Regions from separate parts of the Pseudomonas sp. PA-7-1E genome, predicted to be linked through region 1. Evidence: predicted binding sites of a transcription regulator. Region 1 holds the regulator's gene; the other holds the start of a gene.
What was found. The regulator FliA, encoded in region 1, starts transcription of late flagellar genes. The targets are predictions, from matches to a motif close to CTAAAGTTTNNNNNNNNNNNGCCGNTAA.

Region 2: GIW79_RS12715 (methyl-accepting chemotaxis protein) is a predicted target of FliA. The motif match lies at 1,806-1,833, and genes of this name have one in related genera.

What each region holds. Positions count from the first base shown of each region.
Region 1 is NZ_WKFA01000008.1:45,288-52,814, forward strand. It holds gene flhF (flagellar biosynthesis protein FlhF) at 1-1,266, shown strand, start outside; gene fleN (flagellar synthesis regulator FleN) at 1,372-2,205, shown strand; gene fliA (RNA polymerase sigma factor FliA) at 2,202-2,942, shown strand; gene GIW79_RS07610 (chemotaxis response regulator CheY) at 3,110-3,484, shown strand; gene GIW79_RS07615 (protein phosphatase CheZ) at 3,503-4,291, shown strand; gene GIW79_RS07620 (chemotaxis protein CheA) at 4,303-6,510, shown strand; gene GIW79_RS07625 (protein-glutamate methylesterase/protein-glutamine glutaminase) at 6,559-7,527, shown strand, end outside.
Region 2 is NZ_WKFA01000015.1:69,610-77,136, reverse strand. It holds gene GIW79_RS12735 (LysR substrate-binding domain-containing protein) at 1-121, shown strand, start outside; gene GIW79_RS12730 (MmcQ/YjbR family DNA-binding protein) at 118-474, shown strand; gene GIW79_RS12725 (DUF1294 domain-containing protein) at 463-846, opposite strand; gene GIW79_RS12720 (undecaprenyl-diphosphate phosphatase) at 843-1,673, opposite strand; gene GIW79_RS12715 (methyl-accepting chemotaxis protein) at 1,900-3,534, shown strand; gene pnuC (nicotinamide riboside transporter PnuC) at 3,735-4,298, shown strand; gene GIW79_RS12705 (AAA family ATPase) at 4,295-4,825, shown strand; gene ggt (gamma-glutamyltransferase) at 4,937-6,661, opposite strand; gene GIW79_RS12695 (MalY/PatB family protein) at 6,863-7,527, shown strand, end outside.

The DNA.
Region 1 (7,527 bases):
GTCCGTGATGAGCTGGGCGCCGATGCCGCGATTATCGGTAACCGTCGGATTGCCGGCGGTGTCGAGCTGACGGCTGCCCTGGATTACACGCCCCAGGCGCTGGCCCCGCGCGTGCCAAACATGGAGCTCGAAGACGAGCTGCGCAAGACCGCCTCGCGCATTGTGTCGGCCCAGGCTGAACTGAGCATGCGTGGCGACAGCGATGCCAGCACCAATCGCCAGCTGTTTGCCGGCCTGCCGCTGACCGCCGCCGAGCCGCTGGTTGAACCCACCTTTGTCGAACCGCCGCGTCCTGCAGCGCCTGCCCCGGCTGCCGCAGTTGACCAGCGCGTGATTGACTCGATGCGTTTTGAACTCAACGGCCTGCGTGAATTGCTCGAAGTGCAGCTCGGCTCGCTGGCCTGGACCCAACTGCAAGGCAGCAAGCCGCAGCAAGCCAACCTCTGGCGTCGCCTGCAACGCATCGGCCTGTCCGGCCCGTTGTCCCGCGACCTGCTGGCCTTGACCGCTGAAGTCGAAGAGCCGCGGCAGGCCTGGCGCATGCTGCTGGCGCACTTGGCGCGCATGATTGCCACGCCGGAAATCGAACCCCTGGAAGAGGGCGGTGTAATCGCCATGGTCGGCCCCGCCGGCATGGGCAAGACCACCACCCTGGCAAAGCTTGCGGCCCGTTACGTGCTTAAATACGGCGCGCAGAATATCGCCCTGGTGAGCATGGACAGTTACCGTATCGGCGCTCAGGAGCAGCTCAAGACCCTGGGCCGCATCCTCAACGTGCCGGTGACCCATGTCGACCCGGGCCAGTCCCTGGCCAATGCCCTCGACCCGTTGCTGCGCAAGCGCGTGGTGCTGATCGATACCGCCGGCCTGCAAGCCAGTGATCCGGCGCTGCGCATGCAGCTCGAAAGCCTGGCCGGGCGAGGCATCAAGTCAAAAAATTACCTGGTGCTTGCAACCACCAGCCAGAAACAGGTTCTTACCGCTGCTTATCACAGTTACAAGCGTTGCGGCCTGGCCGGTTGCATCCTCACCAAGCTCGACGAAACCGCGAGCCTGGGCGAGGTGTTGAGCCTGGCCATCAGCCATGAGTTACCGGTTGCCTACCTCACCGACGGGCCGCGGATCCCGGATGATCTGCATCTGCCGCGCCGTCATCAGTTGGTCAGCCGTGCCGTGAGTGTGCAAATGCAAGACGAGCCTAGCGAGGAAGCGATGGCCGATATGTTCGCCGACCTTTACCACCACCCGGCTAAACGGGTGGGTTGAGGCAGGATGAACACCGTGAAATGTACCTACATCGATGGTCTGCAAGCGATTCACGCGGCCAAGCCATGTAGCCTGCGTCTAAGCAAGACAAGGTAAAGAAATAAAATGGGCAGCATGCATCCCGTACAGGTGATCGCGGTGACCGGCGGCAAAGGTGGCGTCGGGAAAACTAACGTGTCAGTGAATTTGTCCCTGGCCCTGGCAGAGCTTGGCCGTCGCGTCATGCTGCTGGATGCTGACCTGGGCTTGGCGAACGTGGACGTTCTGCTGGGGCTGACACCCAAACATACCCTGGCCGATGTGATCGAAGGCCGTTGTGAGCTGCGCGACGTGCTGCTCCAGGGCCCCGGAGGCATTCGCATCGTGCCGGCGGCCTCGGGCACCCAGAGCATGGTGCACCTGAGCCCCGCGCAGCATGCCGGGCTGATCCAGGCGTTCAGCGACATCGGCGACAACCTCGACGTGCTGGTGATCGACACCGCCGCCGGGATCGGCGAGTCGGTGGTCAGCTTTGTGCGCGCAGCGCAGGAAGTGCTGTTGGTGGTGTGCGACGAGCCCACCTCGATCACCGATGCCTACGCGCTGATCAAGCTGCTTAACCGTGACTACGGCATGAACCGCTTCCGCGTTCTGGCCAACATGGCCCAGAGCCCGCAGGAAGGGCGCAACCTATTCGCCAAGTTGACCAAGGTCACGGACCGCTTCCTCGATGTGGCTTTACAATACGTCGGCGCAGTTCCCTATGACGAGTGTGTGCGCAAGGCCGTGCAAAAGCAGCGTGCGGTCTACGAAGCGTTCCCTCGTTCGAAATGCGCACTGGCGTTCAAGGCCATTGCCCAGAAGGTCGATACCTGGCCGTTGCCCGCCAACCCGCGGGGGCATCTGGAGTTTTTCGTCGAGCGTTTGGTGCATCAGACGAGCGCAGGACCGGTGCTATGACATCCAGCGGCTACAACCTTTACAAAAAGTCGGCACGTGACAGCCAGGGCGAATTGATCGAGCGCTATGCGCCGTTGGTCAAGCGCATTGCCTATCACCTGTTGGCGCGCCTGCCTGCGAGTGTGCAGGTCGAAGACTTGATCCAGGCCGGCATGATCGGCCTGCTTGAAGTCTCGACCAAATACGACGCCAGCAAGGGTGCCAGTTTCGAAACGTATGCGGGTATCCGTATCCGTGGCGCGATGCTCGATGAAGTGCGTAAAGGCGATTGGGCGCCGCGTTCGGTACACCGCAATACGCGCATGGTCAGCGATGCAATTCGTGCAATTGAAGCAAAAACCGGCCGTGACGCTAAAGATCATGAAGTTGCGGCCGAACTCCAATTGAGTCTCGACGATTACTACGGGATTTTGAACGATACCTTGGGCAGCCGCCTGTTCAGTTTCGACGACCTTTTACAGGACGGCGAGCACGAAGGGCTGCACGAGGACGGCGCGAGCGCGCATACGGAGCCGTCGCGCGACCTGGAAGATGAACGTTTCCAGGGCGCGTTGGCCGATGCAATCGCCAATTTGCCAGAGCGTGAGCGGCTGGTGCTGGCGCTGTACTACGACGAAGAGCTTAACCTCAAGGAAATCGGTGAGGTCCTGGGGGTCAGCGAATCGCGTGTCAGCCAGTTGCATAGCCAGTGCGCAGCCCGCTTGCGGGGCCGATTGGCCGAGTGGCGCGCGCGCTGACAGGCAGTGTGGGGGCACTGCAGACGCTGCCGTGAGATCGCAAGGTTTCGCGGCTATGTGCCGTGGTGCCCTGGGCAGTCCTTTTTGTGTAACGCCTGTTGATTGAAATGGCGCGTCCAGGTGCTGGGCGCGTTTAAGACTGCTTGGAGGTCGAATTGGACAAGAACATGAAAATCCTCATCGTTGATGACTTCTCAACGATGCGGCGGATCATTAAAAACCTGTTGCGTGACCTTGGGTTCACCAACACGGTCGAGGCGGATGACGGCCTGACGGCCATTCCGATCCTCAACAGCGGGAGCATCGACTTTCTGGTGACCGACTGGAACATGCCGGGCATGACCGGTATCGACCTGCTGCGCCATGTGCGCGCCGATGAAAAACTGCGCAGCCTGCCTGTGCTGATGGTGACCGCCGAAGCCAAGCGCGAACAGATCATCGAAGCCGCCCAAGCCGGGGTCAACGGTTACGTGGTCAAGCCATTCACGGCACTGGCCTTGAAAGAGAAGATCGAGAAAATCTTCGAACGCATCCACGGCTAATGCCATCGCGGGGGAGCTATGGAGCATAACGAAACGTCACAGGGCGACTTTGAGTCGACCCTGAAAAAACATGCTCACCAGTTGGTCGACAGCCTGGAAAAAGGCCAGTTCGCCGATGCGGTGCAGTTGATCCATGAGCTTAACCAGACCCGTGACCGCGGCCTGTACCAGGAAGTGGGCAAGCTCACACGCGAGCTGCACAGCGCAATCGTCAATTTCCAGATTGACCCGCGCATGCCCCAGGCCGAAGAAATTTCCCAGATCACTGATGCCACTGAACGTCTGTCCTATGTGGTCAGGCTGACTGAGGCAGCGGCCAACCGCACCATGGACCTGGTGGAAAACGCCACGCCCCTGGTCAACGGCATGGCCACCGAAGCCCAGGCCTTGAGCCAGGACTGGGGCCGCTTCATGCGCCGCGAAGTGGGCGCTGAAGAGTTTCGTGAATTGGCGCGTCGCGTCGACGGGTTCCTGTCGCGCAGCGAACAGGAAAACCGCACGGTGGCCAGCAACCTCAACGACATCCTGCTGGCCCAGGATTACCAGGACCTCACCGGCCAGGTGATCAAGCGCGTGACCCAGTTGGTTACCGAAGTGGAAAGCAACTTGCTCAAATTGGTGCTGATGGCCGGCCAGGTCGATCGTTTTGCCGGCATCGAACATGACCGTGAAGCGATCCTCTCTGAAAAAGATCCACAAAAACATCTCGCCAAGGGTGAAGGTCCGCAGATTCATGCCGATAAACGTGAAGACGTTGTGTCAGGTCAGGATGACGTAGATGACCTGTTATCCAGTTTAGGCTTCTAAGGAGCACCCACATGAGCTTCGGCGCCGATGAAGAAATCCTTCAGGATTTCCTTGTAGAGGCCGGCGAAATTCTAGAGCAACTGTCCGAACAACTGGTCGAGCTGGAAAGCCGACCGGATGATGCGAACCTGCTCAATGCAATTTTTCGCGGTTTTCACACTGTAAAAGGGGGCGCCGGCTTCCTCCAGCTCCATGAGCTGGTGGAGTGCTGCCACATCGCCGAGAACGTCTTCGACATCCTGCGCAAGGGTGAGCGTCACGTCGACTCGGAATTGATGGACGTGATTCTCGAAGCACTGGATGCGGTCAACGGGATGTTCAGCCAGGTGCGTGAACGTGCACCGATCACCGCTGCCACGCCGGAACTGCTGGCCGCCCTGGCGCGCCTGGCCGAACCTGCCGACACCGCGGCTGCGCCGGTGGTCGAGGCTGCGCCGGAGCCGGTGGCGCAAGCCGAGCCGGACGTGACCGACAGTGAGTTCGAACAACTGCTCAACTCCCTCAGCGCGGTCAAGGCCGAAGCTGAAGCGCCGGTGCAGCCCGCCGCGACGCCGAGCAGTGAAGACATTACCGACGCCGAATTCGAGTCGTTGCTCGACCAGTTGCACGGCAAAGGCCAGTTCGCAGCAGATGCCGTGGCCCCGCCTGCCGCTGCGCCAGAAGCACCCGCTGCCAACGCCAGCACCGACATTACCGACGACGAGTTCGAGGCACTGCTCGACCAACTGCATGGCAAAGGCACCTTTGTGGCTGAAGCCCTGCCTGAGGTGGCGGCCACTGCCGCCGCTGCGCCAGCGGCCAGCGCAGCACCTGCCGATGATGGGCTGATCTCCGATCACGAATTCGAAGCTCTGCTCGACGAGTTGCACGGCAAAGGCAAGTTCAGCGAAGTGGCCCCGGCCGCTGCCGCCCAGGTTACAGCACCAGCCGCTGCCACTGCGGCACCGGTTGCTGCCAAACCTGCGCCGGCAGCCAAGCCAGCACCTGCCGCCGCCCCGGCCCCTGCGCGTGCAGCGGCCCCAGCGGCAGCGGAAAAACCTGCCAGCGAAGCCGAAACCACCGTGCGTGTGGATACCGCGCGCCTGGACGACATCATGAACATGGTGGGCGAACTGGTGCTGGTGCGTAACCGCCTGGTGCGCCTGGGCCTGAACAGTGGCGACGAAGCCATGCAGAAGGCCGTGTCGAACCTCGACGTGGTCACCGCCGACCTGCAAACCGCGGTGATGAAAACGCGGATGCAGCCGATCAAGAAAGTCTTCGGCCGTTTCCCGCGCCTGGTTCGCGACCTGGCGCGCCAGCTCAAGAAAGAAATCAACCTGGAGCTGGTGGGCGAAGAAACCGACCTCGACAAAAACCTCGTCGAGGCCCTGGCCGACCCGCTGGTCCACTTGGTGCGCAACGCGGTCGACCACGGTGTAGAAACCCCGGAAGAACGCGAAGCCGCCGGCAAGTCCCGCAACGGCAAGGTGATTTTGGCGGCGGAGCAAGAGGGCGACCACATCCTGCTGTCGATCACCGATGACGGCAAAGGCATGGACCCGACCATCTTGCGCAATATCGCGGTCAAGCGCGGCGTGATGGACAAGGACGCCGCCGACCGCCTCACCGATACCGAGTGCTACAACCTGATCTTTGCCCCGGGCTTTTCGACCAAGACCGAGATCTCCGACGTGTCCGGGCGTGGCGTGGGCATGGACGTGGTGAAGACCAAGATCAGCCAGCTCAACGGCTCGATCAATATCTACTCGACCAAGGGCCAGGGCTCCAAGATCGTCATCAAGGTGCCGTTGACCCTGGCGATCATGCCGACCCTGATGGTGATGCTGGGCAACCAGGCGTTCGCCTTCCCGCTGGTCAACGTCAACGAGATCTTCCACCTCGACCTGTCGCGCACCAACGTGGTGGACGGCCAGGAAGTGGTGATCGTGCGCGACAAAGCGTTGCCGCTGTTCTACCTCAAGCGCTGGCTGGTGGCCTCGGCCGCCCATGAAGAACAGCGCGAAGGCCATGTGGTGATTCTGTCCGTGGGCACCCAGCGCATCGGTTTTGTGGTCGATCAACTGGTGGGCCAGGAAGAAGTGGTGATCAAGCCTTTGGGCAAGATGCTGCAGGGCACCCCGGGCATGTCGGGCGCGACCATTACCGGTGACGGTCGCATCGCGCTGATTCTCGATGTTCCAAGCATGCTCAAGCGTTACGCCGCACGGCGTATTTGATTCTGGAGGGGCAGGGCGGTCATGCCCGCCCCGCCTAACGGAGTGTTTATGGCAGTCAAGGTCCTGGTGGTGGACGATTCGGGTTTCTTCCGCCGCCGCGTCTCGGAAATTCTTTCCGCTGATCCAACGATCCAGGTGGTCGGCACGGCCACCAACGGCAAAGAGGCGATCGATCAAGCCATTGCCTTGAAGCCGGACGTGATCACCATGGACTACGAGATGCCGATGATGGATGGCATCACGGCCGTGCGCCACATCATGCAACGCTGCCCTACACCGGTATTGATGTTTTCCTCGCTGACTCACGAAGGCGCGCGGGTGACCCTCGACGCTTTGGATGCCGGCGCGGTGGACTTTTTGCCGAAGAATTTCGAAGACATCTCGCGCAACCCTGACAAGGTCAAGCAGATGCTGTGCGAGAAGGTGCACAGCATTTCCCGCAGTAACCGTCGCAGCTTGTTCAGCACGCCCGCGCCAGCTGCCACGCCTGCGCCCGCAGCAGCGGCGCCGACCTCGTCGTTTGCGCGCCCGGCGCCTGCGCCCGTGGCCCGGCCTGCGGTAGCGCCGGTACGTGCCGCCGCAGCGCCGAGTGCGCATTCGCCCGCGCCCAAGCGCAAGGCTTACAAACTGGTCGCCATCGGCACCTCCACTGGCGGCCCGGTGGCCTTGCAGCGGGTCCTGACCCAACTGCCGGCCAACTTCCCGGCGCCGATTGTGCTGGTGCAACACATGCCGGCGGCGTTCACCAAAGCCTTCGCCGAGCGCCTGGACAAGCTGTGCCGTATTACCGTCAAGGAAGCCGAGGATGGCGACATCCTGCGTCCTGGCCTGGCACTGCTGGCGCCGGGCGGCAAGCAGATGATGGTGGACGGGCGTGGCGCGATCAAAATCCTGCCGGGCGATGAGCGCCTGAACTATAAGCCGTGCGTGGACATCACCTTCGGTTCTGCAGCCAAGTCCTATGGCGACAAAGTTCTGGCGGTGGTGCTCACCGGTATGGGCGCCGATGGCCGTGAA
Region 2 (7,527 bases), on a different contig from region 1:
ATTGCCAGGCGGCTGGCTGCAGGCGGTATACCCGCACCGGCGCGGCGTGCTGCCGGCCATCCGGGCCTGGATCGACTATCTGGAAGAAGGCTTCAAAGGCTGTGGAGATCGGCTGCTATGAGCATGACGGAAGAACAAGTCGCACGTTTTTGCCTGAGCCTGCCAGGCGCACGGGAAGACTATAAATGGGGTGGCGTGCGGGTGTTTTCGGTTGCTGGCAACAAGATGTTCGCCTTGCAGAACCTGCGCGGTGAGTCGCTGGCCTTCAAGGTCGACAAAGAACTGTTCCTGGGTCACGTCGACCGCCCGGGCATTCACCCGGCGCCTTACCTGGCGAGGGCGCAGTGGGTCATCATGAACACGCCCTACCCTTTGGGCGCAGAGGAACTGCGTGGCCTGTTGCAGCGCTCCCACCAGTTGGTGGTGAGCAAGCTGCCCAAGCGCACACAGATTGGCTTGCGGCTAGAGGATTGACAGCAAGGTGCCGCCGAGGAACAGCTGGTCCAGCCAGAACACCTGGTGCAACAGCACAATCACCCAGAACAACACCTGGTAAGACACCTTGCGCGTCTTGTGCCGGAACACCTGCTGGGCTATCAACGCCCCCGGCCAACCGCCCGCCAACTCCACCGCATGCAGGATGTTTTCCGGGGTGCGCCAGCCTTCGGTCTGCGCCTTGCGCTTATCGCTCCAGTACAAGAAGAACGCAACCACGCTGACCGCGCCATAGGCCATCAACGGAATTACCGTTTCGCCGCGATACCACAGCAACGCCGAGCCCAGCAGCGGCGCGGCACACAGCAGTACAAAGATCAGCGCCTTCAGGCGTGGGTGCTGGATAGTCATGGCTTGACCGCAGTCCAGTCGATCCAGCCGAACTGCCAGGTCACCAGGATCACCAGGCCGAACGCAATCCGGTACCAGGCAAACGCCGCGTAGCTGTGGCTGGCGATGAACTTGAGCAGGGCCTTGACCGCAATCATGGCGAAGATGAACGAGGTGACAAAGCCAATGGCGAACACCGGCAGGTCCGCGGGCTGGAACAGGTCACGGTATTTATAGCCCGAGTACACCGCCGCACCGACCATGGTCGGCATCGCCAGGAAGAACGAGAACTCGGTAGCTGTCTTGCGCGACAGGCCGAACAACAGGCCGCCGATGATCGTTGCACCGGAGCGCGAAGTGCCCGGGATCATCGCCAGGCACTGGGCCAGGCCGACCTTGAGGGCGTCTTTCCAGGTGATGTCGTCGACGGTTTCAGCCCGCACTGCATGTTGACGGCGCTCGGCCCACAACATGATCACGCCCCCCACTACCAGGGCAGTCGCTACAGTGATCGGGTTAAACAGGTAGTGCTTGATCAGGTCGGCAAAAATCACCCCCAGTACCACCGCCGGCAACACGGCGATGATCAGGTTGACGGTAAAGCGCCGGGCCTTGGGCTGAGTCGGCAAGCCGATGACCACGTCAAAGATCTTGCGCCGAAACTCCCAGACTACCGCCAGGATCGCGCCCAACTGGATGATGATATTGAAGGCTTCGAAACGCTCGCCGCCAAAATTGATCAGGTCGGCGACGATGATCTGGTGGCCAGTGCTGGAGATCGGCAAGAACTCCGTAAGCCCCTCGACGATGCCGAGAATCAATGCCTGTATGGCGGTCCAAAAATCCATGTTGTCTCCAAAGGTCATGCGCGCGGCATGCCTCTTAGTCTTTTTTAAGTTCACTGACGACGAGCGCACACAAGCGCCCGCAGTTGATTCTCAACGCCGGTCTGCAAAAATTCCGTGAAAAATCAGGCAGTACTCAGGTTTTTCGATTCCGGGCCGAAAGCCTATCAGACACGCCGGAAATCTCGAAGCAGCACCACAATTATAAAGAGCAGGGAGTGACAGGACGATGAACAGTTTGCGCAGCATGTCGATCAGCCGCCGCCTTTGGCTGATCCTGATAGTCGCCGTGTTGATGCTGCTGGCCTTGGGGCTGTTGATGCTCAACCAGATCCACGGCGACCTCTACCAGGCCAAGCGCCAGCAGACCCAGCACGTGGTACAGACCGCCAGTGGCGTACTCAGCTATTACCAGAACCTGGAAAAAACCGGCGTACTGACCCGCGACGCCGCGCAACAACAGGCCTTGAGCGCGGTGCGCGGCCTGCGTTATGACCACGATGATTACTTCTGGATCAACGACCTCACCCCCGTGATGATCATGCACGCGGCCAACCCCAAGCTCGACGGTCAGAACCTCTCGGCAATTCGCGACCCGGACGGTTTCGCCGTGTTCAACGAATTCGTGAGCCTGGCCAAGGCCAAGGGCGCCGGCATCGTCAACTACCGCTGGCCGAAACCCGGCGCCGAAGCGCCGGTAGAGAAAACCTCGTACATCCAACTGTTCGAACCCTGGGGCTGGATTATCGGCTCCGGCGTCTACGTCGACGATGTACAGGCTGAATTCAGGGGCCAGGTGTGGAAAGCCTCGGCCATTGGCCTGGGCATTGCGTTGATGATGGCCCTGCTGGTGGTGTTGATCGCTCGCAGCATCGTGCAGCCGTTGCAGGCGGCGGTGAATGCCATGGGCAATATCGCCAGCGGCGAAAGCGACCTGACCCACAGCCTCGACACCCACGGTCGTGACGAACTGACCGCACTGGCCCAGCACTTCAATAGCTTCACCGCCAAGCTGCGCCAGGTTGTCGGCCAGTTGCAGGTGTGCGCGAACGCCCTGGGCCAGTCGTCCACCGAGCTGGGCCACAACGCCAGCCAGGCCCATGACCGCAGCCAGCAGCAATCGCAGCAGATGGAACTGGTGGCCACCGCCATCAATGAAGTCACTTACGGCGTGCAGGACGTAGCGAAGAATGCCGAACACGCCGCCAGCGAAATGCGCGATGCCCAGGCCCAGGCACAACAGGGCCAGGTCAACATCGACGGCAGCTTGCAGCAGATCGACCAGCTCTCCACCACCATCAGCCAGGCTGTGGAGGTGATCCGCACACTCTCCAGCGAAAGCACGCAGATCGGCGGGGTACTGGAGGTGATCCGCTCCATCGCCGACCAGACCAACCTGCTCGCCCTCAACGCCGCCATCGAAGCCGCCCGCGCCGGGGAGCAAGGCCGTGGGTTTGCGGTGGTCGCCGATGAGGTGCGGCTGCTGGCCCAGCGCACGCAGAAATCCACCGCCGAGATCCAGGTAATGATCGAGCGCCTGCAAGGTCACTCGGAAGCGGCGGTCAAGGTCATCAGCGACAGCCACAGCGCCTCGCAACTGACCATCGAGCAAGCCGGCCAGGCCGGTGCAAGCCTCACCGCCATCGGCCAGGCACTGCACAACCTCAACGGCCTGAACGCCTCGATTGCCAGCGCCACCCTGCAGCAGGCCCATGTGGTGGAAGACATCAACCAGAACGTCACCCAAGCGGCCGGGCTGTCCCATAGCACGGCGCTGGCGGCGGAGCAATCGAGCGTGGCGAGTGCGCAGTTGCGTGGCTTGAGTGAGCAGCTTGATGGGTTGCTGCGCCAATTCCGAATCTAGCGCTGATTAGCCTTTTGTAGGAGCGAGCTTGCTCGCGAAAAACCCATAGGCACCGCGGTTATTCAGACAATACGCGGTAACCTTGACGATCTTCGCGAGCAAGCTCGCTCCTGCAGAGGGCAATGACGCATTGCTATGTTTGATGATCGGTTAGCTCTGGGTACAATCACCGCCCTCTCCCACTCTCCCAAGGATCCGCCATGTCCGGGCTTGAACTGTTCGCCGCCGCCCTGGGGGTGATCGCTGTCTGGCTGACGGTCAAACAAAACCCCTGGTGCTGGCCCATCGGCCTGGTGATGGTGTTGCTCTACACCTGGGTGTTTTTCGAGGTCAAGCTCTACTCGGACATGCTGCTGCAAGTGGTCTACGCGGCGCTGCAAGTTTACGGTTGGTGGCAGTGGACCCGCGCTGGCGAGGTCAAGCAAGGCCGCCAGGTCACCAGCCTGAAAGCGCCGGCAATCATGGCCAGCCTGGCTGTGGGCGCCGTCGGCAGTCTGCTGCTGGGCGCCGCCATGGCCCACTGGACTGACGCCGCCCAGCCCTGGCTCGACGCCGCCCTCACCGGCTTCAGCCTGGTCGCGCAGATGTGGATGGCGCAAAAACGCGTGCAGTGCTGGCCGTTGTGGATTGTGGTGGATGTGATCTTCGTCGGTCTGTTCCTCTACAAAGGCCTCTATCTCACGGCTGCACTCTATGCATTGTTTACCGTGATTGCCGTGCAAGGCTGGCGCGAGTGGCGCGCCGACCCGGCGTTGCGCACATGAAAGTGGTGGTATTGGCGGGCCCCGAATCCAGCGGCAAGAGCTGGCTGGCGGCGCAGTTGCACGCGCGCTTCGGCGGGTTGATGGTGGGGGAATATGTGCGGTACTTCATCGATCAGCATCAGCGCGACACCACCCTGGCGGATATCCCGGCCATTGCCCAGGGCCAGTTGGCCTGGGAGGATGCCGCCCGCGCCAAACGCCCCGCCTTGCTGATCCTCGACACCCACCTGCTGACCAACAAGCTCTGGAGCCAGACCCTGTTCGGCGACTATCCCGGCTGGCTTGATGACGAACTTCTGGCGCGGCATTACGACCTGCACCTGCTGCTCTCACCCGAGGATGTGGAATGGAGTGCCGACGGCCAGCGCTGCCAGCCGGAACTGGCGGATCGCCGGGCGTTTTTTCAGGCCAGCCTGGAGTGGATGCAGGAGCATCGACAGCCGCTGGTGGTGATTGGCGGGGATTGGGAGCAGCGCCGCCAGGCGGCATTTACCGCCGTCAAGCAGTTGCTCGCCTTCCCCCTGTAGGAGCGAGCTTGCTCGCGAAAAACCGGAGTGCGCCGCTGTGAATCAGGCACCCCGCGTTATCGTTAACGATCTTCGCGAGCAAGCTCGCTCCTACACCAACGGTGTGAAGCTTTAGTAGCCCAACGACAACCCCGTATTGCGTCGCGGGTCATTGGCCCCATAGAAACGGTTGTTACCCACCGGCTTGCCATCCAGAGCAGGCGCACCGACCAGGATCGCCGCCAAATGGTTGGCATCTTGCGGACCTGCAAACTTATGGCCCCAGCTCTCGAGAATCTTCTGGGTATCCGGGCTCACGGCAAACGTCTCAAGGTTGGTGGTCTCAGGCATCCACTGCTGGTGGAAGCGCGGCGCGTCCACGGCTTCCTGGATATTCATCTTGTAGTCGATGACATTCAGGATGGTCAGCAAGGTGGCAGTGATGATGCGGCTGCCCCCCGGTGTACCGACCACCATCACCGCCTTGCCGTCCTTGGTGACGATGGTCGGGCTCATCGACGACAGCGGCGCCTTGCCCGGTGCGATGGCGTTGGCTTCGCCCTGTACCAGCCCGTACATGTTCGGCACGCCGACCTTGACGGTGAAGTCGTCCATTTCATCGTTGAGAATCACCCCGGTCTTGCTCGCCATCACCCCGGCACCAAACCAGTCGTTGAGGGTATAGGTCACCGAGACCGCGTTGCCCCATTTGTCGACGATGGAATAGTGGGTGGTGTTATTGCCTTCATGGGGCGATACACCCGGTTTGATTGCCTGGGAATCACCGGCCTTTTGCGGTTCGATCGCCGCACGTAGCTTGGCCGCGTAGTTCTTGTCCAGCAGATGCTCGATGGGGTTCTTCACGAAGTCCGGGTCACCGAGATAGCTGTTGCGGTCCACGTAGGCGTGGCGCATCGCTTCGATCTGGTAGTGCAGGCCCTGGGCCGAGTGATAGCCCAGATCGGCCATCGGGTAGCCTTCGGGGATGTTCATGATCTGGCAGATCACCACACCGCCGGAGCTGGGTGGCGGCGCCGAGACCACATGGTAGCCACGGTAGTCGCATTCGATGGGGGCCAGTTCGCGGGTTTTGTAGGCGTCGAGGTCGGCCTGGGTGATGATGCCTTTGCCGGCCTGGCTGGAATCCACTACCGCCTTGGCGACCCAGCCTTTATAGAAACCGTCGGTGCCCTTGGCCGAGATTTCCTTGAGGGTCTTGGCCAGGTCCTTCTGCACCAGCTTCTGGCCTACCTGCATCGGCTCGCCGTTATGCAGGAAGATGCCACGCATATCCTGGTCTTTTTCGAACTCACCGGTGGCGGTGTGCAACAGGTCGATATCGCCCTGCTCCAGCGCAAAGCCGTTTTCCGCCAGCTTGATCGCCGGGGCAATCACTTGGGCGCGCTTGAGGGTGCCGTATTTGCTCAGGGCCAGCTCCATGCCGGACACCGTGCCTGGTACGCCGACCGCCAAATGGCCTTTGGCGCTGAGGCCCTCGACCACATTGCCGGCCTTGTCGAGGTACATATCGGCCGTCGCCGCCAACGGGGCTTTTTCGCGGAAGTCGAGGAAGGTCTTGCGCCCGTCCGCCAGTTGCACCGTCATGAAACCGCCACCGCCCAGGTTGCCCGCCGCCGGGTACACCACCGCCAGTGCGTAACCCACTGCCACCGCCGCATCGACCGCGTTGCCGCCGGCCTTGAGCACATCGACCCCCACATGGGTTGCCAGGTGCTGGGCCGTGACCACCATGCCATTTTCACCCGCAACCGGGGCTTGGGAAGCTGCATGCACCCCGTTGATCGTTAATACCAGCGCGGTAGCAATCAAGGTGTGACTCAAGGGTTGGTATTTCATCCATGGCTACTCTGATTATTGAGATGCACCAAAATAGCCCCTCGCTGATTCAATCCCCAGCGCAATGGCGTTTTTATTACAGAACTTGTCGGTCATGGAACGCACACCGCTGTGCAAGGCGGCAATCAGCTCTGGCCTATAAAATTAATGGCGCTAGAATCGGCGCCATTCTTTCGCCGCCGCCCTGATACGAGCCTGTCCATGAGCTTTGATTTCGACACGATCCACCCACGCTTCGATACCGGCAGTACCAAGTGGAGCCGTTACCCGCAAGACGTTCTGCCGATGTGGATCGCCGACATGGACATCGCCGCGCCGCCCGCCATTTTGCGCGCCCTGCACGCGCGCCTGGACCAGCAGATTCTCGGCTACAGCGTGGCCGGCCCGGACGTGCGCGACGCCATCGTCGCTGACCTGTGGGCCAAGTACGCCTGGCGCGTGCAGCCCGAAGAACTGTTGTTCCTGCCCGGCGTCGAGCCTGGCTTCAATATGGCCCTGCACGCATTCGTCCAGCCCGGCCAGGCGGTGGTGCTGCAAACCCCCAACTACCGGCCGATTCGCCTGGCGCCGGGCAACTGGAATCTGCCACGCATCGAAATGCCGTTCGAGTTGATCAACGGCGAATACGTCACGCCTATGCCTGCGATGCGCCAGGCATTGAGCGGTGCCGGTGCGTTGCTGCTGAGTAATCCGCACAACCCCATCGGCAAGGTATTTCCCCGGGAGGAACTGACGGCGGTAGCCAATGCCTGCCTGGAAGCTGGCGCGCTGATCATCAGCGACGAGATCCACGCCGAGCTGTGCTTCGACGGCCGTCGCCACATCCCCACCGCCAGCCTCAGCCCCGAGATTGCCCAGCGCACCAT